DNA from 2 places in the Peribacillus sp. FSL K6-1552 genome. Region 2 is predicted to be linked to the other one. Evidence: riboswitches for the same ligand, from Rfam matches in the RefSeq annotation. Region 2 holds a riboswitch; the other holds the start of a gene.
The links. A riboswitch is a leader RNA that binds a small molecule or an ion and turns the genes downstream of it on or off. The one in region 2 is predicted to bind FMN.
Positions count from the first base shown of each region.

Region 1 (15,468 bases), 3.2 Mb from region 2:
TATCCTAAAGAGTCTGCAGAGATTTTTTCGCCAACGGTAATACCACGCTCTTTTGCAATCAGCAAGGCATTCACTTCATTGACCGAAGCGTCAACTCTTGATTTAAAGAAGCCTGATATTAAACTTTTTGTCAAAATCGCTGTATCAAAGTCCAATGATTCTCCCGCATATGTAACGGAAATCTCTTGGATGCCTTCTTTCATACATTGAGAAGCAATTGATCCCATTTGCTGTACGAGTTGATAAAATGGCTGAACCTTTTCAAACACTTCTTTAGAAATGGCTGGAAGGTTGATAGAACTTGAAACTGGATTTCCCTCAAAATAAGTCAGCACTTCTTGTGCAACCTGTACTGCAACATTTAATTGTGCTTCTTTTGTAGAAGCACCTAAATGAGGTGTAGCAATGACATTATCAAGTTCAAGTAGCTTATGGCCAAGCGGAGGTTCTTCAACGAAAACGTCCAACGCTGCGCCTGCTACATGCCCTTTAACAATCATTTCATATAAATCATCTTCGTCAAGAATTCCGCCACGGGCACAATTTAATACATAAACACCCTTTTTACAGGTAAGCAGTTTTTCTTTATTTATTAATCCTCTAGTTTCATTCGTTAGAGGTGTATGAACAGTAATAATGTCTGCTTTAGGAAGTAATTCATCTAACGGCAGGGAAGTGACAGACATTTTTTTTGCACGATCAGCAGTTAAGAATGGGTCAAATACAATGACTTCCATACCAAAAACTTTTGCGCGTTTGGCGATTTCTCCTCCGATACGTCCAAAACCCACTATACCTAATGTTTTACCGCGTAGTTCTGTTCCAGTATAAGAAGAACGTTTCCACTCCCCATTCTTCAGAGATGCATATGCTTGCGGAATGTGGCGCATTAGTGAAGCCATCATTGCAAATGTATGTTCAGCTGTTGAAATGGTATTGCCATCAGGTGCATTAACTACGACAATCCCACGTTTAGTCGCAGCAGGGATGTCAATATTATCAACGCCGACACCAGCGCGTGCAATAATTTTCAACTGTGGCATACGGTTCATTAAATCTTCCGTAACTTTTGTTGCGCTTCTAACAAGTATTGCATCAATCTGATCAAGTTCGTTTGCTGCTTCTTCTACTGTCTTTTGAATAAGAAGGATATTGGATGCCTCTGATAGCGGTCCGAGTCCTTCTGGTTTGATGGCATCTGCTACTAAAATCCGATACACGTGTAAACACCTTCCTAAGAAAAAAATTATCTTAAATTTCAGTTAATTTTACAATTGAAATGCCGAATATGTCAATTTGGCATTTATTAATGTAAGCGCTTAAAATAATTATTATTAAGTGAAATAATTGTATAAGTCCGCAATAATAATGGATTTATCATCTATTGTATGAAAAAGAACAATTATTTTAAATAATCTTAAAATTGATATAATCGTCAATATAATTTTTGCTTTAATTCATTAATATGTAAATGGTGAGATGTAAGAAATTATGGTGGCCATGAAAAATGAATATCTTCATATAAACTTTCAAATTAAAAAAAACTATTCAAAAAAAGGAAAGTCATATATAATGGAATTTGTAAAATAAAATTTTATAGGTCTATCTTCGGGGCGGGGTGTAATTCCCCACCGGCGGTGATGAAGAAATAATTCTTCTAAGCCCGCGAGCCTTACGGGGCAGGATTTGGTGTGATTCCAAAGCCGACAGTATAGTCTGGATGGGAGAAGATGGAGGTTCCTGATTGCGTTCAAACAGTCATTTACTGAACGCTTGTTTGATGAAACCTTTAATTTATCCCTTTAATTCGGTCGGAATTAAAGGGTTTTTTATTGAACATCAACATGATGAAGGAGCACTAACCTCTTTTTCGGGTAGATCAGAAAAAGAAGGAGAGAGAACTATGAAAAAGAACAAAGTGAATAAAATGGTCACACTGGCAATGTTGGGAAGCATTTCATATCTATTGATGCTTTTGAATTTTCCGTTTCCCGGATTTCCACCTTTTCTGAATGTTGATTTTAGTGACATTCCAGCACTGATGGCAGCATTGATTTTTGGTCCGATGGCTGGAATTCTAGTTGAATTTCTTAAAAACCTATTGGATTTAGTCATGACAGGGACAATGACTGCTGTACCTGTGGGGCATATCGCTAACTTTATAGCAGGAATACTGTTCGTCTTGCCAACTTACTATGTATTTAAAAAAATCAATTCAAAAAAAGGGATGACTTTCGCTTTACTTGCAGGTACAGTTACCATGGCGGTAGTTATGAGTGTTTTAAACTATTATGTCTTTTTACCGGCATATACCTTCTTTATGGGATGGGATGCAATGTCGGCACCCGAGTCAAGGAAGTTCGTAACGACGGCAATCTTACCTTTCAATGTGATTAAAGGCGTGCTTATCACTTCTGTATTCATGTTGTTGTTTATTAAATTACAGACATGGATCAATAAGCAAGTATTATATAAAAATGCTTAATGGCATTAACTATAGAACACAAAAAACCGGATAGTTATGTCCGGTTTTTTGTCTGTTTAATTTGGTTAGTCGGGGAAGGGATATAAGTAGCAAAAAAAAAGCCATTTTCGATTGAAAATGGCTTGTACCTTTATTCGAATTTTAGTGCATCCCCGTCAAATGCCTCGTCAGCAACTTTAATAGAATCTGTTGGACATCCTTCAAATGCGTCCATCATGTCATCTATAAGTACATCTGGAATTTCAACGATACCTTCGTTATCGTCAAGGGTAACAAATGCAATCCCTTCGTCATCATAATCATATATATCCGGTGCTGCTGCTCCGCAAGCTCCACAAGCGATACATGTTTCTTTATCAACAATTGTAAATTTAGCCATGAATATAACCCCTCCTAAGTTGATTAACAACTGATAATCTTTTTATTTCAGATTATTATCTCTTTCCTATTGTAAGACCGAATGCCAAACTTTTCAATAGAAATTGTATTGATACTAACTATTATGATGTGGAATGTCAATGATAAATATAGAAAATACTATTTTGATCTTTGCTTTCATTCGTCATTTAGCCACAATTTCTTATGGTATTTATCATTAAAAACGGCGATTTTTGCAGTTTTTTGATACAATAGGTTTAATTGGTTAATTGAAACAAGGATGTGAGTCCCATGAATAATTATCTACAAGTAATCATTCTATATGCAATAAAAAAATTTCAAGGCGAACGTTCTATTTATGCTATTTATCATATGCTACAGGGCAAAAAGTCGTCACAGACAATCCAGGATGCCCACTTATTCGGGTTAACGAATATATTTGGGACAATACCTCGTTTTACCCGACAACAATTAATTCAAAACATTCAACTATTTCATGAGCATAATTTCATTGAGATAACCGATAAAACCGATGCTTATATAATCAGTGGGCAAGGCGGGAGAAAGTTAACCGATTATTTGAAGAAGAATCCTTTTCCAACATCCTTAAATGGCTGGAAATATCAAAATATCACCCCGATATTCTGGGGGAGGTTAAACTTACTCATACAAACTATATCCCATATTGTCCACAATGAAAGACGTTTTTATCCTATACAACGAAACCCCAAAATCCAATGTTTTGTAAAGGAATTCTTACAAAACAATCGCCAGGACCGAGGGTTGATTGCGCAGCATCTTTATGAAGAACTGATATCGTTATTAGAGCTGCAAAGTAATTTAAAACGAGATATTTTTATTTTGAAATTAACAGGGGTAAACAGGATTGGACTTACGTTTGAACAGATTGCGAAAAGGAAAGATGTAGAAGAAGAGTATGTGCGCTTTACATTTCTTGACTCGTTACATCAAATGCTTGCGGAAATAGAACAGGTAACAGATTACCCTATTTTGGCATCCTTATTCAGTGATTGGCAAAGGAGTGGCAATCCTCATTTGACTCTTTCTACACAAGCGACATTGCGATATATTCAAGCGGGGAAAACTTTGTTTGAAATAGCAGAAATCCGCCGTTTAAAAGTCAACACCATTGAAGATCATCTTGTTGAAATTGTCTTATCGGATAAAAGCTTTCCAATTGCTGAATATGTATCCCATGAGGATGAAGGGAAAATCATCGCTGCAATTAAGGAACTCAATACAAAGCAGCTAAAGGCAATCAAACAGGAAGTTGATAATAAACAGATTAGTTTTTTCCAAATAAGGCTTGTACTTGCGAAATTGGGTGATGGATGATGAATTTAGAGCATGTCTTAAAAGAAAAATTTGGATTTGATAAATTCCGTCCAGGACAAAAAGAAGTGATTGAATCATTGATGTCTGGCTGTCATACTTTAGCGATGTTGCCAACGGGGTCAGGTAAGTCATTGTGTTATCAGTTGCCTGCTTACCTTTTGAATAAGACGACCTTAATAGTTTCCCCGTTATTATCTTTAATGCAGGATCAGGCAGATCAGCTCAAAATGAGAGGTGAAAAAAGTGTATTAACCCTTAATTCTTTTTTGACGTTAAATCAAAAAAGGGAGGCTTTCGATCGCTTACATATGTATCGGTTTATTTTTTTATCTCCTGAAATGCTTAGCCTTGAGGGTGTGATAAAGTCTTTAAAGACCTTAGACATAGGTTTGTTTGTCATTGATGAAGCACACTGTATCTCACAATGGGGGTATGATTTTCGACCTGATTATTTGAATTTAGGAGAAGTTAGACGTGAGTTGAACAATCCACTAACGCTCGCCTTAACGGCAACTGCAACAAAAGAAGTGCGGAAAGATATCATTGGAAAACTCAATATCAATCAAGCTAAAGAAACCGTATCATCTGTAGATAGGGATAATATTGCCATACTTGCTGAGAGACTATTCAGCTACGAAGAAAAGCTATTCCGTGTTCTGGAGCTTGTCAGAAAATTCACGGGGAGTGGCATTATTTATTTTTCATCTAAAAAGGTGGCAGAAGCCGTCACTGGATTTTTACAGGAAAACGGGGTAGATAGCGTCAATTTTTATCATGGCGGCATGGATCAGGAACAAAGAATGCTTATTCAGCAGCAATTCATTTCTGGCCAATTAAAAATAATATGCGCAACGAGTGCTTTTGGCATGGGTGTAAATAAATCGGATGTCAGATATGTTATCCATTTTCATATGCCCTCTACAATGGAATCTTATTTGCAGGAAATAGGTAGGGCGGGGCGTGATCGGAAACAAAGTGTAGCAGTCTTATTATATAGTGAAGGAGATGAAGGGCTTCCCCTTCATTTGATGGAACAACAATTGCCGACTGATTTGCAAATAGAGGGTGTGTGTTCCTTCCTAAGCGAAGCAAAAAAGATAGGAGCCAATTTGACTCTTTCTGAAAAAGAACAGCTGTCTCAATCTTTTTCCTTAAATGATATTCAGCTTCGTTTTTTTACACAGTTTCTTACCGGAAATCAGGATCCTCTACAGCATGTGGCAGAGATGAAAGAGTATTGTCAAAAGAGAAAGTCCCGGAATCAGGGAAAATTGCTTAGATTTCTCAATTGGATATATGCTCAGGAATGTCGCCGTTTGGGAATTCTGAATTACTTTGATGAAAAGCAGCAAAAGTTGAATCCTTTCTGCTGCGACTTCTGTGGAATGGATGCGAATAAGATGATCGATTTATTGCCCGCAGTGAAGGTAGAACAAGTTAAGTCTTATACCACTTGGAAACAGGAATTGGCTTTTATCTTATTAAAGAAGGAAAATTGGGATGAAAAATAAGCAAGCTGAATTAATAAAACAGCTAACAGATAAACAGTTGCTATATAATTTGTTTCTTACACAAATTATTCTCTTAACGTTAGCCTTTTTTTTAGGTATTATTTTATTTAATGATCGTTCTACTTTTTTCGACTTATTTATCTTCAATGACCTTAATATTTTGTTATTTGGTATCCCTGCAGGAATTATAGTCGTTCTATTTGATCTATTTATGATGAGAGTGACGCCATCATCCTATCAAGATGATGGTGGGATTAACGAACGCATTTTCAGTAGTCTGTCTTACTCGATGATTTTTGTTGTTGCTTTAGTGGTAGCAATAAGTGAGGAATTATTATTTCGTGGAGTGTTACAAACTCATCTTGGTTTACTTTGGACGAGTATTATTTTTGCTGCGGTTCATTATCGCTATTTATTTAATTGGTTTTTATTTTTAAATGTTTTGGTTTTGAGCTTCTTTATCGGGTTTCTGTTTGAATGGACAAATAATTTACTGGTGACGATCACGGCCCATTTTTTGATTGACTTTATCCTTGGAGTATTAATCAGGAAGAAACAAGCAAAGCGGATTGAGCAAGAAAGGGGGTGACCTATATGAATGATGTAAAAAAGAATGGGAAAGACAAAGATCAGGCTGGTGAACTTGGGACGCGAGTCGAACGTCAGAAGGCGAAGTCATCTCTGCCAAAGCGTAGCCAAGTCCATCAGAATAAAAAGAAAAAAAGTAAAGTGAAGATTAAGTTTCCGATGATTAAGTTATTATCGTTGTTTTTTATCTTGCTTCCGATTGGATTTTACAGTCTTAATACATATCTTCAAGAAAGACCTGAACGTGATCCAAGAAGTAATCAAGTAGTGAACTATAATGAAAATGAAGACGCTGATAAAGAAACGATACCAACTACAGCAACTGCAGATGATTTAAAAGATAATGATTTGGAGAAAGAAGAAACAAATTCAGCCAAGTCTGAAGCAGAGAAGAAGAAAGAAAAAGAAAAGCAGAAGGCTGAAGAAAAGGAACAAGCAAAGAAAAAGGCTGAAGAAAAAGAAAAAGCGCAGCTAGAGGCTGAAGAAAAGGCTAAGGCAAAGCAAATAGCTGAAGAAAAAGCTAAGGCAAAACAAATAGCTGAAGAAAAGGCTAAGGCAAAGCAAATAGCTGAGGAAAAAGCCAAGGCAAAGCAAATAGCTGAAGAAAAAGCCAAGAAAGAAGCAGCAGAAGACAAAAAAACAACGGAAAGAGCACCAGCAGTCAAGTCAAATAAGGATGAATATAAGGTTGTCTTACATACTGTTAAAGCGGAAGAAACATTATTCCGAATTTCCATGAATTACTACAAATCACAGGAAGGAATTGCTCTAATTAAGGAGTGGAACGGCCTGAATGGCAATGAAATTTCCAAGGGTCAGGTTTTAAAAATTCCAATAAAGAAATAGAAATAATAATGAACACTCTGTCTTTTGAGGCAGGGTGTTTTTACTTTCATTCAGCTTTTCTTTGTTCCGCAAAGAAGCTAATCATGCCTAGTTATTTATCATTTTTTTCTGGACAATCTCATATTATGACTTGAAGGGTAGTTATGAGGAGGAAAGAAAATGGAACCTACAATTATTTTATTGGATGAAAAAACGGATCAAGCAACAAAGCAAATGCTGCAGAACGTTGTAGATCGAAAAAAAAAGTTCGAGGCTCTAAAAAAGAAACATCTTCATAGTTTATGGGCAACAATGATTATTGCTGCTCTTTTTTTGGTTTATCTTTATTTTTATATTGTAGTTCCTTATTCCTATTCTTTTTTCAAGATGTTTAGTGTTTTTGTTGACCATTTCAGCCATTTTCTTTTTTTAGCAGCAGCATTTGGGCTGTATGGATATATGATATTAATTAAAAAGAAGCTTGATAAAGCTGAAAAGGAGTTTCAGTTGCTTCGTTGCGAAATCATTAATAAAAGTAAGCAGCTGTGGGAAAAAGAGGATGAATGGAAAAGTCGCCATAAGGTTTTTGAAATGATGAAGAAGAACTATGATATAAACTTATATCATGAAAATAAATGATTATTCGCTTTAAGAATATTTAATTGCGGGTAATATGGTTTTATGTTTATATGAAGGTAACTCTTGCCATTTGTAGAGAAAGAAGGTTTAACGGAAGATGTTATTGGTATATGGATTATTTTTAGGCTTAATTCTGCTGTTATTTGCTACTGTTATGCATATGTGGCGTACCGCAAATCAGGATAGGATAATTTTTCAAGACTTATATTTCAACGACTTTCCTGAAGGATTTGGCGATGTTCGGATTTTTTTTATATCTGATCTTCATCGACGGATCGTGTCGGATAAATTGATTGAGGAAGCCCGCGGTAAAGCAGATATGGTTATTATCGGTGGTGACATCAGAGAAAGTGGGGTTCCTCTGGAGAGAGTTGAACAAAATATTTTGAAATTAAAAGTACTTGGTCCCCTTTATTTTGTTTGGGGAAATAATGATTACGAAGGAGACTTTCATGAGCTAGATGCATCACTTCTGAAGCATGGTGTGAAAATTCTGGATAATACAGCCGTTTCTTTTGAGTCCCAAAAAGGGGATAAGTTTGCTCTCTTAGGTATTGATGATATATCAGTAGAAAGAGATAGGCTTGACCTTGCTCTATCAGATTGCGGGAATGAGCCATTCCGGATTTTGGTCAGTCATAACCCGCTAGTTAAAAAACAATTAACACCAGAACATCATATAAGACTTGTCCTATCAGGTCATACCCATGGAGGACAGATTCGGATATTCGGGCTTGGGCCATATCAGATCGGTAGTATAAAAAAAGAGGGTGACTGCTTGTACATGACAAGCAATGGTTATGGGACAAGCGCAGTGCCATTAAGACTTGAAGCGAAGCCAGAAACTCACCTTTTTACGCTAAAAAGAGGAAAACATACGCAAATTGGCGAAGCCGTGGAAAAGACCTATTAAGCTGCCTTCTGAAACAAGCATATCGAAATTTTACAGAGTTGAAAGAATCCACTATAATTTCAACAAATGAATGTTCTGTTATTGGAGGCTTTGTAAAACCATGCAAGAAGGTAAATATAATATTAAGGCAGTTTCAAAACTGCTAGGTATTCAGTCGGGTACGTTGAGGGCATGGGAAAGGCGCTATCAATTTATTGAGCCTGTCAGAAATGATTCTGGTCACCGGCTGTATACAGAGAAACATCTTCAAACCCTCAAATGGCTAATTAATAAAACAAATCAGGGCTTTACAATCAGTCAGGCCGTTTCACTTCTCGAAACTAGCACTGTAGCGACTGATGTTCCTGAAACAAAACGATATAATGAGCAATCTATAAAGTTAGCGGACGAGCTACTTGAAGCTCTCATAAGCTTCAATGAAAATAAAGCTCAAATGTTGATCAGCCAAGCTTTCAGTATGTATACGATTGAACATACTGTAGTTGATGTGATTGGTGCCATACTTGTTCAGATTGGCGATAAGTGGGAAAGAGGAGAAATTACTTCTGCTCATGAACATTTTGCATCTAACATTCTAAAGTCCAGAATTAGTTCCGTAATGCATATGATTCCAACCAGTGAATTTCTTCCTAAAGCTCTTACTGTTTGTGCCCCCGGTGAAAAACATGAATTCGGCTTGTTGATTTTTACAATCTTTTTAAAGCGAAAAGGATATGAAACGGTCTATTTGGGAGAATCCATCGCCGACAAAGATCTTTTTACCGTTTTAAAAATCATAAGACCATCCTTCTTATTTATGTCTTGTTCACTTAATGAAAACCTCGTAGGAACCTTAAGACTTGTCGAAGAATTAAGCCGGGATTTTCCAGATTTGAAGGTTGGTCTTGGAGGAGCGGCACTGAACCATGTATCGGATGAAATCCGAACCTCCTTCAGCAGAGTTTTAATCGGTGGATCTCAATCGGATTGGGAGGATTGGTTGAAAATTTAGAGGTTAGTGTTTGATAAATAATGGATATGCACCCTGAGACCAAGGCTTCATATGATGTATGAAGATGGTAACCAGGGGGCATTTTTTTATGAAGCTGGAGCGATTAACTAATAATAAAATCAAGATTTTTTTGACCCTTGATGATTTAATTGATAGAGGAATAACAAAAGAAGATATTTTAGGGAATTCTTTAAAAGTCCATAAGTTATTTCAGGATATGGTGGAGGAAGCGTGTGAAGAACTCAGCTTTAAAATGAGTGGTTCCATTGCAATCGAGATTTTTTCCCTGCCTGCTCAGGGGTTGATTATCATTGTAACGAAGGAAGAAGAAGAGTTATTAACAGATGAAGAAGAGTTCCTGGATTTGCAAGTGAAAATTGATGACTTCCCCCATATTTTGTATGTTTTCAATGAGTTTGAAGATATCGTTCAATTATCTCATAGATTGTCATATCATGGCTTGCTTAATAGCACTCTTTATCATTATGAGGGAAGATACTATTTACTGATTGAGAATGTCAAAGATACGACTTATGACACGGTCATCTCCTTAGCGGCTGAGTATGGCCATGCTTCAACACTTACGCTATACCGCATCAATGAATATGGAACATGCATCATTGAGAAAGAAGCCATACATGTATTAATCTCACATTTTAATTAGTTGAAAAAGAGGGAGACAGGGCAGACACATATTGAACATTCCAATGAGGTTTGCCTTATTAGTCTCAAATTCCCTGTTTAAGATAAAGTATAGGAAAAGAAGCAAGAAAACCCTTGGTATGATAACGTTTTCATTTTTTGAATATTTCCAACTTTTAAATTCCCATTTTTACTCTTGCATAAATATAACGAAGGTGTATACTAGCACTTGAAGAGGACTATTTGTAAATTATAATCTAAATATATGGATGAGATTTTCTAGGAGGTACTATTGATGGAATCGGCAAAAGGTAATGGCCCTGTAAATGAGGAAGAAAAACACGACGTATTGAGGTCTACCCAGACTGTTATACATAAAGCGTTAGACAAGCTGGGTTATCCTGAAGAGGTATACGAGCTCTTAAAGGAACCTTTACGTTTATTAACCGTGAAGATGCCAATACGTATGGATGATGGTTCAGTTAAAATTTTCACGGGTTACAGGGCACAGCATAATGATGCTGTTGGACCAACAAAAGGTGGCATCCGTTTTCACCCTAATGTGACGGAACGAGAAGTAAAGGCATTGTCCATTTGGATGAGTTTGAAATGTGGTATCGTTGATTTGCCTTATGGCGGAGGTAAAGGCGGAATCGTTTGTGATCCTCGTAATATGTCCTTCCGTGAGCTGGAAAGACTAAGCCGGGGCTATGTCCGTGCTATCAGTCAAATCGTAGGTCCGACAAAAGATATCCCGGCACCTGATGTATTTACTAATTCCCAGATCATGGCGTGGATGATGGATGAATATAGCCGTATGGATGAATTCAACTCACCAGGATTCATTACGGGTAAACCGCTTGTACTTGGTGGTTCTCATGGCCGTGAGTCTGCAACTGCAAAAGGTGTAACTATCTGTATAAATGAAGCTGCGAAAAAGCGCGGAATTGATATTAAAGGTGCACGAGTTGTTATTCAAGGATTTGGTAACGCTGGTAGTTTCTTAGCTAAATTCATGCACGATGCAGGTGCTAAGGTGATTGGGATTTCAGACGCCTATGGTGCTCTGCATGATCCTGAAGGCTTGGATATCGACTATCTTCTAGATCGTAGAGACAGTTTCGGAACCGTGACTAAATTGTTTAAAAGCACAATCTCAAATAAAGAGCTGCTTGAATTAGATTGCGATATTTTAGTTCCGGCTGCTATTGAAAATCAAATTACGGAAGAAAATGCTGCAGATATTAAAGCTTCTATCGTTGTCGAGGCAGCAAATGGTCCAACAACAATTGAAGCGACACAAATCTTAACGGATCGTGGCATATTACTTGTACCTGATGTCCTGGCTTCTGCTGGCGGAGTTACCGTTTCTTACTTCGAATGGGTGCAAAATAATCAAGGATATTACTGGTCTGAAGAAGAAGTGGACGAAAAGCTTGAAAAAATCCTTGTGAAATCTTTTAATAATATTTACGAGCTTGCACAGTCTAGACGAGTTGATATGCGTCTTGCCGCTTATATGATTGGTGTAAGAAAAATGGCTGAAGCTTCACGTTTCCGTGGCTGGATCTAATAGGTTCAAAGCTTGGATTGTAAACGAATAAATGCGTTCATTGCATTATCATTGAAAAGATTTGTAAAAACTCCTATCATGTATTGATAGGAGTTTTTATTTTTATTAGAGAACGAATTACATAGTGTGTAGGAAGGCAGTGGAATAGAAATGAATTATGAAGAAGTAATTATCATAGGTGGAGGTCCATGTGGATTGGCTGCTGCAATTGCCCTGAAGGAAGTGGGGATACAGTCTCTAATCATTGAAAAAGGCAATGTGGTGGATTCCATATACCGGTATCCAACACATCAAACCTTTTTTAGTTCAAGTGAAAAATTGGAGATTGGTGACACGGCTTTTATCACGGAAAACCGTAAGCCTGTCCGTAATCAGGCACTTGCCTATTATAGGGAGGTAGCTAGAAGGAAAGAACTGCGTGTGAATAAGTTCGAAAAAGTGGAAAAAGTGGAAAAACAGGATAATGGAAAATTTTTAGTCCGGACATCAAAAGGCGACTATACAGCTTTGCGAGTCATCGTATCGACCGGTTATTATGATCATCCTAATTATATGTGTATTCCCGGTGAGCAGCTTCCTAAAGTGTTTCATTATTTCAAGGAGGGTCATCCGTACTTTAACTGTGATGTTACAGTCATCGGTGGTAAAAACTCAAGTGTAGATGCAGCGCTGGAGTTGGTCAAGTCAGGGGCAAGAGTTACAGTCCTGTATAGAGGCTCAGAATTCTCTTCAAAAATTAAACCATGGATTCTCCCTGAATTTGAATCATTAGTCCGTAATGGGACAATTATGATGGAATTTAATGCGGTTATTGACGAGATCACAGAGGAGAGTGTCATTTATCACGTAGGTAACGAGGAAAAGGTTATTAAAAATGATTTTGTGTTTGCAATGACTGGATATCATCCTGATCATTCATTTTTAGCATCAATGGGCATCAAAATTGACGAGGAGACAGGAAGGCCTACTTATAATGAGGAAACGATGGAGACGAACATTGAAGGTATCTATATTGCTGGAGTTCTGGCAGCCGGAAATAATGCGAATGAAATCTTCATTGAAAATGGTCGGTTTCATGGAGGCTTGATTGCATACCATTTGGCTGTTAAGGAAAAGTAATTTTTATTACAGGAGCTGAAAGTATGGAGAAAATATCATTAATAACAACAGGTGGAACAATCGCCAGTAAAGAAACCACGAATGGTATGTTGGCTTCTGGTGCGTTAAGCGGGATAGAATTAGCATCACTTTGCAAACTACCAAACCATATTGAAATGAAAGTTGTAGACCTTTTCCGGATTTCTAGTATGTCCATGGGTTTTGGGAAAATGGAAAAACTTAAACGTGCAATTCAAAAAGAATTGGAGGATCCAGATGTTACTGGAATTGTCGTAACACACGGTACGGATACATTAGAAGAAACGGCTTATTTCTTGGATGTTACGATTAAGGATCAACGCCCAATTGTTTTAACGGGTTCTCAGCGATCTCCTAAAGATGTAGGAACTGATGTGTATTCGAATTTAAGAAATTCAATATTATGCGCGGCGAGTGAGTTGCTTTATGACGTTGGTGTGGTTGTTGTTTTTAATGAAAGAATCTATTCAGCAAAATATGTAAAAAAAGTACATGCTTCCAATTTGCAAGGATTTGAATCTTTTGGCTATGGGTATTTAGGTATTATTGATAACGATATCGTTAGCATATATCAAAAACCACTACATCGGGAGTGCTTTGATATCCATCATCGTATCCCTAGGGTGGATATCATCAAGTGCCATACTGACGCTGATGGCCTTTTTATAGAAGCTTCGGTCAAAAAAGGCGCTAAGGGTATCGTGCTCGAAGGTGTTGGCAGGGGACAGGTTACACCGGAAATGATTCCTGCCATCCAAGAGGCAATCGATAATGGTGTTACTATCGTCATGACAACAAGTGCGGAAGAAGGAAAAGTATATCCAGCATATGATTATGAAGGTAGCGCATTTGATCTAAAACAACGTGGAGTAATATTAGGTGCTGATTATGACAGCAAGAAAGCAAGAATTAAGTTAGCGGTCGTTCTAGCCAGTGAACACACCGTAGATGAAAAATTCTTTAAGTACTGAGGAATTAAAAAATGTAGCATGACTTTGATTCTTAGATTTAGTTTTTCTGCATTCCGTGGTACGATTAATAAAAAGAAAAAGAAAAGAGGGTCAGCTTATGCTGGTCATGTTGTCAGCAGCTATTGCGCCAGGGTTGGCGCTGCTCAGCTATTTCTATTTGAAAGATCAATATGAAACCGAACCCATTTCGGTCGTCATCAAAACTTTTCTCTTCGGTGTATTCCTTGTTCTGCCGATTATGTTTATCCAATATGTGCTGGAAACGGAGCATATTTTAAATACCGATTTTGCTAATGCTTTTTTATGGGCTGCATTGCTTGAAGAATTTTTCAAGTGGTTCATACTCATATATGTAATATATCAACATATAGCCTTTGATGAGCCATATGATGGAATCGTCTATGGTGCAGCAGTCTCCCTTGGATTTGCCACAATGGAAAATATATTGTATTTGCTGGCCAATGGAGTAGAACATGCTTTTATCAGAGCTATTCTCCCTGTATCAAGTCACGCTTTATTCGGTGTAATCATGGGGTACTATTTGGGCAAGGCGAAATTTTCTACTTCGAATAATAGGTCCTATTTATTCTTGGCACTTGTCATACCAATCTTGCTACATGGGGTTTATGACTATATTTTAATATCACAAAAATTTTGGGTGTATTTTATTTTGCCATTTATGATTTACTTATGGTGGTTAGGTATGAAAAAAGTAAAAAAAGCTCGTTTATTGTCTGAGTTCCATGCAGAAAAACTTTCTCAAAATCATTTTCTTAGTAAGTAATTTATATTTCTATGACGGAGTGCTGGCATATTTTGCCCGCTCCGTTTTTTATTGGTTTGGAATAAAAAAGCCATTTAAGAAGAAAATAGAATTACATTAATTCAAGAAAAAGAGGAGTGTTTTTGATGAAAGGAATTTCGTCAAAATGGAAATGGCTTTTGCTGTTTTCGTGTATAACGATTTGTTTCGGAATTTTCCCGGAAACAAGAACAAATGCCTTTTCGAGCCAAGTTATTCAAAAAGGCGCGGTTGGTGATGATGTAATTGAACTTCAGGCACGGTTACAAAACATTGGATACTATCATGGAAAGATTGATGGAGTCTATGGCTGGGGTACTTATTGGGCACTTCGAAACTTTCAACAAGATTTCGGACTTCCAATCGATGGCTTTGCCGGGACCTCTACAAAACAGAAGTTGGCAAATGCCTCTAATTTTAATAGGAAATTTGTTCACGAACAGATTAATAAAGGTAACGAGTTTACGTATTATGGAGGAGTCGATATTGAAAAGCAGGTAAAAGTGAAGGGGAATGCATCAGGATCTAAGCCAAGTGGAGGCAAAGCTCCATCCGAAAAAACACCCTCCAAAACTGCTACAGCTGCGAATCTTCCGGGCGGATACTCTCAGAATGATATACAACTGATGGCCAATGCCGTTTATGGCGAGGCGCGGG
Region 1 covers NZ_JBBOST010000001.1:3,818,014-3,833,481, reverse strand. Annotated here, with positions in the region: gene serA (phosphoglycerate dehydrogenase) at 1-1,220, opposite strand, end outside; FMN riboswitch at 1,601-1,736, shown strand; gene NST21_RS18345 (ECF transporter S component) at 1,904-2,485, shown strand; gene NST21_RS18340 (ferredoxin) at 2,616-2,864, opposite strand; gene NST21_RS18335 (helix-turn-helix domain-containing protein) at 3,155-4,219, shown strand; gene NST21_RS18330 (RecQ family ATP-dependent DNA helicase) at 4,219-5,730, shown strand; gene NST21_RS18325 (CPBP family intramembrane glutamic endopeptidase) at 5,720-6,319, shown strand; gene NST21_RS18320 (LysM peptidoglycan-binding domain-containing protein) at 6,325-7,164, shown strand; gene NST21_RS18315 (YpbF family protein) at 7,324-7,782, shown strand; gene NST21_RS18310 (metallophosphoesterase) at 7,880-8,695, shown strand; gene NST21_RS18305 (MerR family transcriptional regulator) at 8,796-9,686, shown strand; gene NST21_RS18300 (genetic competence negative regulator) at 9,775-10,350, shown strand; gene NST21_RS18295 (Glu/Leu/Phe/Val family dehydrogenase) at 10,624-11,901, shown strand; gene NST21_RS18290 (YpdA family putative bacillithiol disulfide reductase) at 12,052-13,020, shown strand; gene NST21_RS18285 (asparaginase) at 13,044-14,009, shown strand; gene prsW (glutamic-type intramembrane protease PrsW) at 14,107-14,793, shown strand; gene sleB (spore cortex-lytic enzyme) at 14,919-15,468, shown strand, end outside.
Region 1: another riboswitch for FMN. It lies ahead of NST21_RS18345 (ECF transporter S component); the one in region 2 lies ahead of ribE (riboflavin synthase).

Region 2 (15,468 bases):
TGAGGCAGCTGAAATTATTGCTAAAGAGGCAGCGAAGCCGATTAAAACAGCGATAGGAGAAGTCTCCCGGACGATTGCCACATATAAATTTGCAGCAGAAGAAGCAAAGAGGATTCATGGAGAAACATTAACGATGGATGCGACAGCTGACGGGGAAGGTAGAATTGGTTACACCGTTCGCGAGCCAATTGGCGTAGTGGGTGCAATTACTCCTTTTAATTTCCCGATGAACCTGGTAGCTCATAAAGTCGGACCGGCCATTGCTGCTGGAAACCCGATTGTCTTGAAACCTGCGAGCCAAACGCCACTATCATCGCTATTGCTAGCTGAGCTATTAGCAGAAACAGATCTTCCTGATGGAGCGTTTAATCTGATTACGGGAAGCGGTTCGGTAATTGGTGATAAATTAGTGACTGATTCACGGGTGAAGAGCATTTCATTCACCGGAAGCCCTGCTGTAGGAATCGGTATCCGTAACAAGGCGGGCTTGAAGAAAGTGAGTCTTGAACTTGGTTCCAATGCAGCGGTTATTGTGGATAAAGGGATTGATATTGATAAAATTATCCCACGCTGTGTAACGGCAGCATTTGCTTTTCAAGGGCAAGTCTGTATTTCCTTACAGCGAGCATATGTTCATGAAGAGGTGTATGACGAGTTTGTAGAAAAATTCTCTGAGGCAACGAAGGGACTAATACTCGGCGATTCTTTGGACCCGGCTGTGGATGTCTCAGCGTTAATAAGCGCTGGTGATGTAGAACGCAGTCTGGACTGGATCAGTGAAGCAAAACAGTACGGTGCCGTTGTTGCAGCAGGAGGTAAATCTGAAGGGAATATCCTGCATCCTACTGTCTTACTGGAAGTGGATGCGAAGCTTAAGGTATCCTGTCAGGAAGTCTTTGCTCCTATTGTTTTGATCAATAAGGTGTCGTCGGTTGAAGAAGCAATTGATTTGGTCAATGATTCCGAATTTGGCTTGCAGGCAGGGGTTTATACAGACAATATCAATTTGGCCCTTACTGCAGCTGAAAAACTGGAAGTCGGTGGCGTTATCATAAATGATATCCCAACATATCGCGTCGACAACATGCCATATGGCGGAGTCAAAAAAAGCGGGATGGGCCGTGAAGGGTTAAAGTATGCGATTGAAGAAATGACGGAAATGAAGCTGGTCATTTTTAATCGGAATTAATAATGAAAAAGTATGGAGATGAGCAGCTGCTCATCTCTTTATTTTTGAGAAAATATATTTCTTCTAAATATATATTTTATGATTCTTTTAATAGAAATAAAGAGGTTGTGGCGAAAGTAGAGAAGATTGACTAAAGTTATTATGCAAAAATGAATAGAAAATTCACGATTGAATTTATATGGGACAGGGAAGAGAAAGAAAATGCGATTTACCTAATACTTCAAACTGGCATGAATCTTGCTTATATCTTGTATATAGGTAGATAACTTAAAACCGAGGAGGAATTAAAATGCAGGAAACTTTACAAAATAACACACAAAAAGAAGGAACGGAAGCACTAGACTTAAAGATGTTTATCAATGGGGAATGGGTGAGTTCGACTTCGGGTGAAAAAAGGGATGTATTGAATCCGGCTACGGGAGAAGTTATTGCTACAGCTGCAGAAGGAACACAGAAGGATGTCGATGCAGCGGTTGAGGCAGCAAAATATGCTTTCTATGAAGGCGGATGGTGGGGAACTCCGGCAGTGGAGCGAGCCAGACTTTTATTCAAAATTGCCGATAAATTAGAAGAAAAAGCTGAAGAACTAGCTGCTTTGGAAACGTTGGATAATGGAAAGCCATTGCGCGAAGCTCGTTTTGATATAGATGATGCAGCAGCCTGTTTTAGATATTATGCAGGATTGGCTACTAAACCGACAGGACAGACGTATGAGGTGCCTGACGGTCAGCAAGCAATGGTCGTCCGGGAGCCAATCGGTGTTTGCGGGCAAATTATTCCTTGGAACTTCCCTTTGTTGATGTCAGCCTGGAAATTGGCTCCGGCGCTAGCTGCAGGAAATTCCGTCGTTTTCAAACCATCAGAAGTAACACCAGTAACGGCTGTTAAACTATTCGAAATCTTGGAAGAGGTCGGAGTACCCAAAGGTGTCGCAAACCTAGTATTAGGGGCAGGACCAGTTGTCGGACAGGCCATTGCTGAACATGAGGAAATCGATAAAGTAGCCTTTACAGGCGGAACAGCAACAGGCCGTAAAATCATGGAAGCATCGTTAGGGAATTTGAAAAAAGTGACTTTGGAGCTTGGTGGGAAATCCCCTAATATCGTATTTGCAGACTCTGACTTTGAGACTGCTGTTGATTACGCTTTATTCGGGATCTTCTGTAACCAAGGACAAGTATGTTCAGCGGGCTCTCGATTACTTTTGGAAGAGTCCATTTATGATCAATTTATTGCAAGTCTTACCGCGAAAGCGAAACAAATTAAAGTGGGGTCAGGTTCTGATGAAAAAACTCATATGGGACCAGTCGTTTCTGAAGCCCATATGAACAAAATTTTATCGTATATCGAAATTGGAAAAGAAGAAGGAGCCAAATTAATCGTTGGTGGGAACCGGATTAAAGGAGAGGGCTTGGAAAATGGGTACTTTGTTGAACCAACGATTTTTGTTGATACAACACCTGAAATGCGTATCGTGCAGGAAGAAATTTTTGGACCAGTACTTGTTGTTCAAAAGTTCAAGGACGAGGCAGAAGCTCTTCGACTGGCCAATGACACGAAATATGGTTTAGCTGGAGCGGTGTTTACGAATGATATCGCTAAGGCGTACCGTGTAATCAAAAAAGTACGTGCTGGTATCACGTGGATAAATTCTTATCACCCAACATATAACGAAGCTCCTTGGGGCGGCTTCAAACAAAGCGGAAATGGCCGTGAGCTAGGTACTTTCGGATACGAGGCTTACACAGAAGTGAAGCAAATTAATAACAACTTGGATATTCAACCAACAGGATGGTTTGATGAAGAGTAAATAGCTAGATGAAAAGGCTGTTCCTTAAGGAACAGCCTTTTTGTGGAAATGAAATTCTAGAAACGTAAATATAACTCCAGAATCGTAGATAAACTCCAGAAATCGAACATATTTTAAAAAATGCACTCAAAATAAAATGAATAATAGACACTTTTCAGTAATGAGTATAAATCATGATAATCAATCAAATAAGATACGACTATAATTTCACAGTTTTAAAAGGTCAACCCGGCCTGAAAAGAAAACGGCGCCATTTCCCATATCTGCCACCCTGTCTGGAGTAAGGGCATTGATATGTTGCTTTGTTTCAGGTGTGTTCTGCCATAAGCCTTGGCTGACAAGAACACCGGCTAACACATTTTCCCCGGGAGCAGCAGTTAGCACACATTCACCGCGCTCGTTCCAGATACGGACCATATCTCCTGTATCTATTCCTAATTTTAGGGCATCTACCGTATTCATGTGTAGTTTCGGTTCTTTTTCCATAGAGATATGTTTTTCGTTATTGGAAAAAGTTGAATTCAAGAAATTGTGATTAGGTGCTGGTATGAATAAAAATGGCAGGTCACTGTCTTTGACGATTGGCATATACGTTGGTAGCGGTTCGTATCCATGCTTCTTCATCTGTTCAGAATAGAGTTCGATTTTGCCGCTCGGTGTCTGCAGTTTACCCGGGAACAGCGGACTCATCTTGGCTTTGACAAATTGACTTTCTGAAAGGGATTCATAAGTGATTCCTTCTAAATACGGGTTATCTGGAAAATTGAGTGCCTGGCGTATCATATCATCCTCTGAATCTCTAAAAGCTGGTTCTTCAAAGCTCATACCCCGGGCTAACAGTTTGAATAATTCGACATTTGATTTCGACTCTCCATACTTTTCCACTACAGGTTTTTGTATTTGGACGTAATTATGCCAGTATGAATTATAAAAATCCTCCGTTTCATAAGATGAAGCAGCAGGCAGGACGATGTCAGCATACATTGCCGTTTCGGTTAAGAATAAATCATGGACCACAGTAAATAGATTTTCTCTCATCAGACCTTCCTGCACTTTATTCGCATTCGGAGCGACAAGGGCTGGATTGGAACTGTATATAAATAAGGAAAGAATCGGGTTTTCTTTTTCCAAAAGGGCTTGACCGATTTGGTTCATATTAATGATACGTGTTGTTTTATCCTTCAAAAGGTCAGGACGTCTTAGGGCATTGGTATTAAAAGCCAGGTATCCTGAATTCCCCTTTATCGCGCCACCGCCCTTCAAAAGCCATTGACCGGTAAGTGCAGGAAGGCAGGCGATGGTCCGTACGGCCATGCCGCCATTATCATGGTGCTGCAGACCGTTGCCTATTCGAATGAATGAAGGAGTCGTGCTACCGTACATTCGTGCTAACTCATATAGGTCATCAATCGGAACACCAGTAATCGCTGAGACGGTGGCAGGGTCATATTGGCGGACATGCTCGCACAATTCAGCGGAGCCCACAGTGTATTCATCTAAGAAAGGTTGGTCGACTAGATTTTCGGCATATAAAATATGCATTAAACCGAGAGCGAGAGCACTATCTGTTCCGGGCAGAATAGGAATGAACCAATCGGCCCACTTTCCAGTTTGGTTTTTATGTACGTCAATGACCACAACTTTTGCCCCGTTTTTTCGGGCCTGCTGGGCAATTGTTACTTGGTGCATATTTGTGCTCACAGCGTTAATACCCCACAGGATAAAAAGCTTTGTTTGAATCGTTTCTTCCGGGTCGATGCCGAACGAACCACCCATCGTATAGTTATAGCCAACAGAACCGGCCGCGTTACAAATGGAACGTTCAAGTCTGCTTGCCCCGAGCTTATGAAAGAACCGACGATCCATTCCTTCTGCACTGAGGTTTCCCATGTTTCCATAAAAGCTGTAAGGAAGGATGCTTTCTGGGCCATGCTGTTCAATTAAGTTTTTCCATTTTGAAGTGATTGTGTCAATGGCTTCCTCCCAGCTGATAGGAACAAAATTCCCTTCTCCTTTTGAGCCGATCCGCTTTAATGGCTGCTGAAGACGTTTGGGGTCATATATGCGAGCTGTCATGTTTCGGACTTTGTTGCAAATATTTCCTTTAGTAACAGGATGGTTAGGGTCTCCTTGCACCTTAATGATTTTCCCATCTTTTTTGTGCAAAAGTAAGCCGCATTGATCAGGACAATCAAGAGAGCAAACTGAGGGAAAGACTCCATCTGGTTGATTGATATAGGGTTGCATGGCGTTATTCCTCCTTATTATCTAATCTTATATCTTGCATCGATAATCTATTTATATCTTAATTATTATTGAATGTGAAATAGTAGATAGTTGCAAGAACTTCTTAACATATGATTTTTTTTCTGATAAGCTTACAAGATAAAAATGAACCTTTTTTATCACAAAATGAATAAGTAATAGGAGGATATATTTTTGGATTATGGAGTAATAATATCTATTGGAATATATATGGCAGGCATGCTATTAATTGGTTATTTAGCTTATCGGAAAACTGCCAACTTAACCGATTATATGCTTGGAGGCCGCAACTTGGGCCCGGCTGTAACCGCATTAAGTGCAGGGGCTTCCGATATGAGCGGATGGCTGTTAATGGGTCTTCCTGGTGCGATGTACATAAGCGGCTTAAGTGCCGGGTGGATTGTTGTCGGCCTGTGTGCAGGGTCTTATTTAAATTGGTTATTTGTAGCGCCGCGACTTCGGACATATACGGAAGTGGCCGACAATTCGATTACGATACCGGACTTTTTGGGAAATCGGTTTAAAGATAGTTCCCGAATATTAAAAGTGGTATCAGCCTTAGTCATCTTAATCTTTTTCACCTTTTACACCTCTTCAGGTATGGTAGCAGGTGGGGAGCTTTTCCGAACTGCTTTTAATATGGATTACCGCTGGGGCATCTGGCTGACAGCGAGTGTTGTTATTCTTTATACATTATTTGGCGGTTTCCTTGCGGTTAGCTGGACGGATTTTGTACAAGGTACGATCATGTTCATTGCCTTAATTTTAGTCCCTGTTGTCACGATTGTAAATATTGGCGGCTGGGATCCTACCATTAATGAAATAAAATCGATTAATCCGAATTTATTACATGCTTTTGAAGGAACTTCAACCATTGGTATTATATCGTTGTTAGCATGGGGTCTTGGTTATTTTGGTCAGCCTCATATCATCGTTCGATTCATGGCGATTTCATCTGTAAAAGAATTGAAAAGCGCACGACGAATCGGTATGGGCTGGATGATTTTCGCTATCGTAGGAGCGATGTTTACGGGATTGGTCGGAATCGCTTATTTTAATCTGACAAGCGGACCTCTAGGGGAAAAAAATGCCGAGTCTGTCTTCATCATTCTGGCTAAAGAACTATTTCCTTCTTTAATTACAGGCTTCTTATTAGCAGCGATTTTAGCAGCGGTCATGAGTACGATTGCATCTCAACTGTTAGTATCGGCGAGTGCGCTGACTGATGATTTCTATAAGCAGTTTATTCGCCCGAATGCATCGGATAAGGAATTAGTGCTGGTTGGACGATTTGGTGTATTAGCGATAGCTGCTATTGCCCTTATTTTAGCTTTCAACCCTAGTGGTACGATTCTTAAATTGGTCGGTTATGCCTGGGCTGGGTTTGGAGCAGCATTTGGACCGGTCATTCTGTTAAGTCTTTACTGGAAACGGATGACGAAATGGGGCGCGCTAGCAGGAATGATTGTGGGTACCGCAACCGTGATCGTCTGGGAAATGATTGATAAATTTGCTGAAGTCTATGAAATCATCCCTGGATTTATTGCTGGTACAATAGCAGTCGTGTTTTTTAGCCTGTTATCAGCCAAACCTTCTAAAGAGATAGAAGAGGATTTCAATCAAGCTGTAAAAAATCTCTCTTGATTATTGACGCTGCTCTATCAAATGGGCGGCGTTTTTTATATGATAAATAACCAAAATATATGGTACAATATCCGTAAAGTCCTTATGTGTAAAACATGAGGACTTTTTTTGAGTGGTTTGGGTATAATAAACCAAAAATAACTACAAAGGATATAAAATGAACCAGTCTCATAAAATTGCAATTAAAGTAGCTATTATATATATAATCATTGGGGTCTTATGGATTATCATTACAGATTCCTTCTCGATGACCCAGGCAAAAGAAGATGTCCAGACATATGCGATGTTTCAGCATTCCAAAGGGTGGATGTTCATTTTCATTACCGGGATTTTTTTATATATTATAATCCGATATTGGACTGGGAAAATGTTGCGCTCCCAACAGGAATTTAATCTGAAGGATGAGCAATATCAGTCGCTGTTCAAGCATAATCCGGATTGTGTCCTTGAATTGAACCTCGAAGGAAATGTCGTTTCAATTAACCCGGAGGCTGAAAAGCTGTTAGGTCACCAAAGTGACAACTTGAAGGGCAAGAATGCCAATCATTTCATCAACTGGAATGAAAGTGAAAAAGTATCTGTTTTCTTTACACAATCCCTTCAAGGAGAGGCTGTTAAATTCGAAACGACCATCCAGAATATGAGTGATGAAAATCGGATAATTCGTGTAACTTTTTTGCCAATTATTGTTCAAACGGAAATGCTTGGAGTATATGCAATCGTCAGGGATATTACCGAATTGCGGCGAGAAGAGGAATTGATGATCATGTCTGAAAAGTTATCTGTAATCGGACATCTGGCTGCTGCCGTCGCACATGAGATAAGGAATCCGCTGACATCGCTAAAAGGGTTCGTGCAGTTAATGGATATGACGAAAGAAGTCAACCCGATGCATTCTGATATCATGTTAAAGGAAATTGATCGAATTAATATTATTTCGAGTGAGCTGCTGGTTCTCGGGAAAAAACAGGATGTTGCTTTATGTAAAATTGATCTTGGTGACTGTTTACAACAAGTATATACGTTAATGAAAGCAGAGACGAATTTGAATAATATTGAGATGGGGTATCAGGTAAAAAAAGCCGAGCCGGTTTATATTATGGCTGATTCCATCGAACTTAAACAGATGGTCATTAATATTGTCAAGAATAGCATTGAAGCGGTTAGTGATAATGGGAATATAGACATATCCTTGGATGTCATTGATGATCATGCTGTAATCAGTGTGAGTGATAATGGAATAGGTATGGTGCCTGAGCGCTTGAAACGAATCGGTGAACCTTTTTATTCGACGAAGGAAAGGGGCACAGGAATCGGACTTGCAATCTGCCAGAAGATTATTCTCCGCCTCGACGGAGAGATGCATTTTGAAAGTGAGAAAAATAAGGGAACCACGGTTACAATTCGGATTCCGTTGGCTACTACGCTTTAACAAATGGTACTATAGAGTATATGAAAAGTTTTTTTATTAAAGGAGAACGATATGAGCGAATTACCAGCATTAGTGAACGATAGAAAGCCATTTATTCAGGAGGCCTGGATAAAATCTGGCTTCGGCCAACTTACTCCGATTCAAACGAAAGCGATTCCTGTAATTGTAGAAGGAAAAGACATCATGGCTGAATCACCCACGGGAACAGGAAAGACACTTGCTTATTTACTGCCATTGCTTGAAAAAATAGATCCTGATAAAAAATCTCCCCAAGCATTAATTTTAGCGTCATCACGTGAATTGGTCATGCAGATTAATGAAGAAATTCGGATTTGGTCAGAAGGAAGCGGTATTTCAGGTGCAGCATTCATCGGTGGAGCTAATGTAAAACGTCAGTTGGACAAACTGAAGAAGCATCCACAGGTCATTGCTGGAACACCAGGACGGATTTATGAATTGATTGCCCAAAAGAAATTGAAGATGCACGAAGTAAAAACAATTGTCCTCGATGAAGGTGACCAATTAATTATTCCCGAGCATATGGGAACGATTAATAATATTATCAAAACTACTCTTAAAGACCGCCAAATCATGGTGTTTTCTGCAACTCTACCAGAGGAAACGGAAAAGGTGGCTCGTGGATTCATGAACGAACCAGAAATGATCAAGGTCGATAAGCATGAAAAAATGGAGTCAAAAGTAGACCATCTTTACTTTGTTGTTGAGAGACGGGAAAAGTCCAAGATTCTTGAGAAAATCACGAGGCTGAAAGATGTGAAAGCTCTTGCCTTTTTAAACGATATCGCAGAGCTGAGCGTCTTACATGAAAAGTTGAGTTATAAAGGCGTTGAGATGGGTGTCCTTCACGGTGAATCTAATAAAGTAGACCGTGAGAAAGCGCTGCGCAAGCTTCGTTCAGGTAAATCTCCGATGTTGATGGCAACAGATGTGGCGGCTCGCGGACTTGATATTAAAGGACTGACAGCCGTCGTTCATATTGATATGGCTGAAAACATTGACCAATATATTCATCGATCCGGGAGAACAGGGCGTGCGGGTGCAAATGGCACGGTTATCTCAATTGTAACGGAAAGAGAAGAGCGAGAATTGAAAAAAATGGCACGTGAACTTGAGATCCCGTTAACGAAAGTAACATTCTATGGTGGAAACATCGTAGTCGAAGAATAATTTTTGAATGTAGAGATGGCCATGTAGGCTGTCTCTACTTTTTTATCAAGACTAGGCAGATGTATTAATACATACCCTCTAAACCAATCATTAACGCCATGAATAAAATATAACAAAGAACAGCTCCCAAAATCGTTTGGTTATGAATACTTTTACCTGCTTTTAGATTTTTCAAAAGTGAAACCAAATTAAGAAAACACATAACACTTATTGATGGGATAACGAACAAGTGTATAAACAATAGCGTATCATCTCCACTCATTTTCTTGTTCCCTCCTACAGTGAGAATTTTTTTTGAAGAACACTCTACATGGACTTTTCTATTGTTGCAACTTGATGGGATGTCCAGTTAACCAGAAAGATCCCTACGAAGATGAGTGAACCACCTAACGCAACGTACCAGTGGACCGGTTCATCTAGCAAGATGAAACCAGATAAGACGCCAAAAAAGGGAGCTAGAAATAGAAAGGCACTCGTTTTGGCGGAATCTCCTTTTTGTAGTAGGAAAAACCAAATTGAAAATTGTACAATAGAAGCCATAATGGCTAGCCATAATAAAATAAGCATGGATGCCGTTGTGATTATGAAAAAGGGCTGCTCAAAAAGATAAGAGCCAATGAGCAGCAGTACCCCTCCGCAAAGCATTTGATAGGCTGACATGACCCAAGTGTCGATTGCGTGTCCCCAGTTTTTCATCAACAGGGTGGCGAGGGACCAGGAAATGGCTGACATCAATCCGAGAAGGGTTCCTGTTTTTAAATCAAGATGTGCCCCCATTGTGATAAAGACACCGATAAATCCTAGGAAAACCCCCGCCCATTGCTGTGGGGCGTATCTTGTTTTACAAAAGAGCGTTCCAAAAATGATAACTAATAAAGGATTCATAAACGTTAAAATCGAAAGTTCCCCTGCTGAAATGGTCCTAAGGCCTACAAAGATGCAGCCCATGACACCAGCTGTCTGGAATAAACCGATGATAGCCAATTTAGCCCAGTCTATGGTCTTGCTTGGATGAGGTCGTTTGATGAGTTTAACAATTATGGCCATGATCAAACCTGCAAGGATAAATCTTATGGCTGCAAGCAACATGGGAGAAGTATAAGCTAATCCTATTTTTCCGATAGCGAATGACGAACCCATTAAAGCAGTCGTTAAAATGACAAGTAAACCAAAAATGACTTTGTTCATTGTTTCCCCTCCAAAAATCCTTATCTATGAATAGTCAAAATTAGCATTGAATGATTGTAAAATTATAGCATATTGCTGAAGATAGGAGTTTAATAATGAGTGGAAAACACAAATGAAAACGCTTCCTTTATAAGGGGTATTGACATATGATAGAAATAGACATTGGTGAGGAGGAGACGGTATGGCAGAGAAATATAAGCATATTGAAACGGCAGTAATTCATGAAGGATATGACTCGAAGGAGCATTTAGGAAGCTTAACAACACCACTGTTTCAAACCTCAACATTTACTTTCGAAACGGCCGAGCAAGGAGAAAGACGTTTTGCCGGTTTAGAAGATGGATATATTTATTCGCGTCTTGGAAATCCAACGGTACAGGTGCTTGAAGACAAGATTGCGGCATTGGAGGGCGGGGAAGCAGGGCTTGCTTTCAGCTCAGGGATGGCTGCGGTATCGGCTGTGCTTTTTGCATTAACTAAAACAGATGACCACATCTTGTGTTCACAAGGATTATATGGTTGTACGTTTGGCCTCCTTCAGTTGATGAAAAGTAAATATCGTATTAATCATGATTTTTGTGATATGAGTACAGAGGAACAGTTAAGAAAGATGATCCGCCCAGAAACAGCCTGCATCTATGTGGAAACCCCTATTAATCCGACAATGAAAATGATTGATTTACAAATGGTCATGAAAGTCGCGAAAGAATGCAATGTGCCGGTTGTAGTCGATAATACTTTTTCGACCCCTTATTTACAGAAGCCTCTTGACTATGGCTGTGATGTCGTCCTTCATAGTGCGACGAAGTATCTTTGTGGACATGGAGACGTTGTTGCAGGTCTTGTAGTTGGAAAGAAAGAGTTTATCAATCAGGTAGCGGTAACGACTCAGAAAGATATCGGAGGAATTATTTCGCCGTTTGATGCGTGGCTACTACTGCGGGGGTTAAAGACTTTACCAGTTAGGATGGACCGGCACTCTGCCAATGCGTGGGAAATCTTTCGGGAGTTGAAACAGCACCCCCAGGTGAAGAATGTATATTATCCAGGGGATACTAGTTCTCCGGACCATTATATAATGGAAAAACAGATGAAACATGGTGGGGGCCTTATCTCCTTTGAATTGCAAGGTACGAAGCAGGATGCCCAGAAATTCCTGAATAACTTGAGACTTATCAAAATAGCTGTCAGCCTAGGAGATGCCGAAACATTGATTCAGCATCCAGCTACCATGACTCACTCGGCAGTTCCTGAAGAATCCAGACATCAAATGGGTATCAGCGACCAGCTTATCCGCCTCTCAGTAGGCCTCGAAGCTTGGCAGGACATCTGGCACGATCTTCAGCAAGCCTTTTAGCTGGGGTCAGACCCCATTTCCCGGATTATTTCCCGGTTTTTTTGATGAAAATGGTGAAGGATAAGATAAGGATTAGAACAGCCAGCATGTAGGATAAAGGGGTGATTGTCGGGTAGAGAGTGCTGTTCCGTACACCAATGCCGATTGAACGCCCAGACTAAGACAAGCGGATAGCACCAATCCCGGTTTTTAACTGCGAAGACAAAGGCCAGGATTGTTGCTGCAATCATCATGACAATCGTCCAGGTTACATTAGATATCTCAAATCCTTTCCAGCTAATATAGGTGAGATAGTAAGAAATGTCAGCGATGGCTGCGACGCTTACCCAACCTAAATAAATGGAAAAAGGGAATAGGTCGAAAGAGGCATGCTCCACTTCTTTAATGTTTGTATAAATGATAATTAAGTTAATCAAAAGCGCAATAATAATAAATTTTACTTAGTTAACCATTTTGAGCACATAGGGGGCCTTGAAGAAAAATATATACATTCTTTCTTATACATAGTAAGTTCTTGTTACTAATGGTTCATTTAAGATTAGAAATTTTACATCTTTACTTTAAGGTGATAAAATATTCAGAGATTCATAATAATTTAGTCCTTCGGGGTCGGGTGAAAATCCCAACCGGCGGTGATGAAGAAATTCTAAGCCCGCGAGCCTGATAAAGGCAGGATTTGGTGAGATTCCAAAGCCGACAGTATAGTCTGGATGGGAGAAGGACGTGTGGAACCCAAGTGTATACGTGCGCCTAATTTTTCAATAATGAAAATTTTAGGCTTTTTAGGTATACAATTTTTCACTCATTTCTCCTGCTAACTCCTTAGGTCAATCTAAGGGGTTTTTTATATTCTATAAAAGGGGGAAAAACATGTTTACGGGAATCATTGAGGATATCGGTACCGTCCATTCCTTGAAAAAAGGCAAAAGCAGCATGGAGTTGGCGATTCGTTCTGAGAAAATCCTCGAAGATGTTCATCTGGGGGACAGTATTTCTGTCAACGGAGTTTGCTTAACGGTAACGTCCTTCACGCAAAGTCTGTTTACTGTCGACGTGATGCCAGAGACGGTCAAAGCTTCTTCAATCCGGACGTTAAAACTGGGATCACCTGTGAATCTGGAACGTGCCATGAGTGCACAGGGCAGGTTTGGCGGCCATTTTGTTTCAGGCCATATTGATGGTACGGGAACGATAATAAAAAAAGAGCGAAAAGAAAATGCTGTGTATTATGTGATCAAATTGGAAGAAGGACTCAGTACATTTTGCATCCCAAAGGGGTCAGTTGCCATTGATGGTACGAGCTTGACAATTTTCGGGATAGAGGGAAACCTGCTTACTGTATCTCTGATTCCCCTGACTCATCAGGACACAATATTGGGGCGGAAAGCAGCTGGAGATATCGTTAACATCGAAAATGACATGATAGGGAAATATATCATACATCAAATAAAAAAAAGTGATTCAAAACCAGGACTGAATTTAGAGTTTTTGGCAGAACACGGATTTTAATTAAAGGGCGGTGTAAAAGATGTTCCATACAATAGAAGAGGCGATCGAAGACTTAAAAGCTGGTAAAGTAGTAATCGTATCCGATGATGAAGACCGTGAAAATGAAGGTGATTTTGTTGTATTGGCAGAAAAGGCAACGCCAGAAGCGATTAATTTTATGGCGACCCATGGACGCGGTTTGATTTGTACAACCATTACCGAAGAACTGGCGGCAAAATTGAATTTGCATCCTATGGTCGGTGAAAATACCGATCATCATGGAACTGCTTTTACAGTTAGTGTCGATCATAAAAGTACTTCTACAGGAATAAGTGCATTTGAAAGATCCTTGACCATTCTGGAACTTCTTAAAGAAGATTCAGTTGCTGGGGACTTCCAACGGCCTGGTCACACTTTTCCGATTGTCGCTAAAGAAGGTGGCGTGTTAATACGGGCAGGGCATACGGAGGCATCCGTAGATTTGGCAAAGTTATGTGGGGCTGCTCCTGCAGGCGTTATTTGTGAAATCATGAATGAAGACGGGTCAATGGCAAGAGTATCTGATTTAGAAGTTATCGCCGAAAAATTCGATCTTAAATTTATTACGATTGCCGAGCTAACTCGTTATCTCCAACAAAGAAAAATATTTGAGAAACAGGAACTTGAATTAAATATTCCGAATGCTTGAAGGATATAAGTGGTTGAAAAATAAAAATACGAAAAAAAATTGACATTTGTTTTTAAATTAGGAGGATATGGACATGGGGAAAATTATTGAAGCACAATTAATCGGATCAGGGTTGAAAGTAGGCATCGTGGTAGGAAGATTTAATGAGTTTATTACAAGCAAGCTTTTAGGCGGTGCATTGGATGGCCTTAAGCGTCATGGTGTTGATGAGAATGATGTTGACATAGCGTGGGTACCAGGGGCTTTTGAACTTCCACTAATTGCGAAAAAACTAGTGAACACAGGCAAATATGATGCAGTTATCGGCCTTGGAACAGTAATTAGGGGGGCCACTTCTCATTATGATTATGTGTGTAATGAAGCAGCTAAAGGCATGGCAGCAGTTTCTCTGGACACAGGTGTACCTGTTATCTTCGGTTTGTTGACTACTGAAAATATCGAGCAGGCTATTGAACGTGCAGGAACAAAATCAGGTAACAAAGGCTATGAAGCAGCCGTTAGTGCTATTGAAATGGCGAACCTTGGAAAATTGATTGAACAGTAAATGGTACACATTAAAAAAGCCGCAGAGAAGAAAATTCTTTTCTGCGGCTTTTTAATGTAGCGAATGTACAATTACCTGTCAGATTGAGCTAGCTTTTTCAACCCATTAAGCAGTTCTTCAAAGTTCGAGAAATTTCTTGCTATTTTATTGATGAGGGTATCCTGATATTTGAAGCTTGCCGCCACTTCTTCAATGAAGAAGCGTGTTCACCTGCTCTAGCAGCTTCAATTGAGGCATTCAGAGAAAATAAATTCGTTTGTTTTATATGTCTTCAATCTTTGCTAAAACCGCTTGGATGTCTTTATTTTGCTGATCCATTCATCCATTAGTACTGCTTCTGTTTAGCCTTTTCACCAAGGGTATGATGTTCTTAGCAAGGGTGACCATTTCCTTGCTTCTATACTAGTCCTCGTTCCACTTTCCGTAGTAAAGACTTCATTTTCTCTTAAGCGACAGTGGCGTGCTGGATTCCCTTAATGAATACATAAAAATATCTCGATTTAAAAGTAATATCTTACCTTTATAAATAGGTGTAAATACTGGGAAATAAAGAATTTTATAGGTAGGATATGAAAATATTTTATTACAAAAGCTGTTCGTAAATGAAGCATGTTAAAATATGCGGATATGATTATGCTACAATTGTAAAGATTGCAATTGAAATTCATATCTTAG
Region 2 covers NZ_JBBOST010000001.1:587,942-603,409, forward strand. Annotated here, with positions in the region: gene NST21_RS02755 (aldehyde dehydrogenase family protein) at 1-1,189, shown strand, start outside; gene NST21_RS02760 (aldehyde dehydrogenase family protein) at 1,479-2,999, shown strand; gene NST21_RS02765 (molybdopterin oxidoreductase family protein) at 3,207-5,246, opposite strand; gene putP (sodium/proline symporter PutP) at 5,439-6,908, shown strand; gene NST21_RS02775 (ATP-binding protein) at 7,066-8,340, shown strand; gene NST21_RS02780 (DEAD/DEAH box helicase) at 8,392-9,528, shown strand; gene NST21_RS02785 (hypothetical protein) at 9,593-9,790, opposite strand; gene NST21_RS02790 (DMT family transporter) at 9,835-10,716, opposite strand; gene megL (methionine gamma-lyase) at 10,898-12,073, shown strand; gene NST21_RS02800 (hypothetical protein) at 12,070-12,489, opposite strand; FMN riboswitch at 12,669-12,799, shown strand; gene ribE (riboflavin synthase) at 12,944-13,582, shown strand; partial or broken gene ribB (3,4-dihydroxy-2-butanone-4-phosphate synthase) at 13,602-14,240, shown strand; gene ribH (6,7-dimethyl-8-ribityllumazine synthase) at 14,323-14,793, shown strand.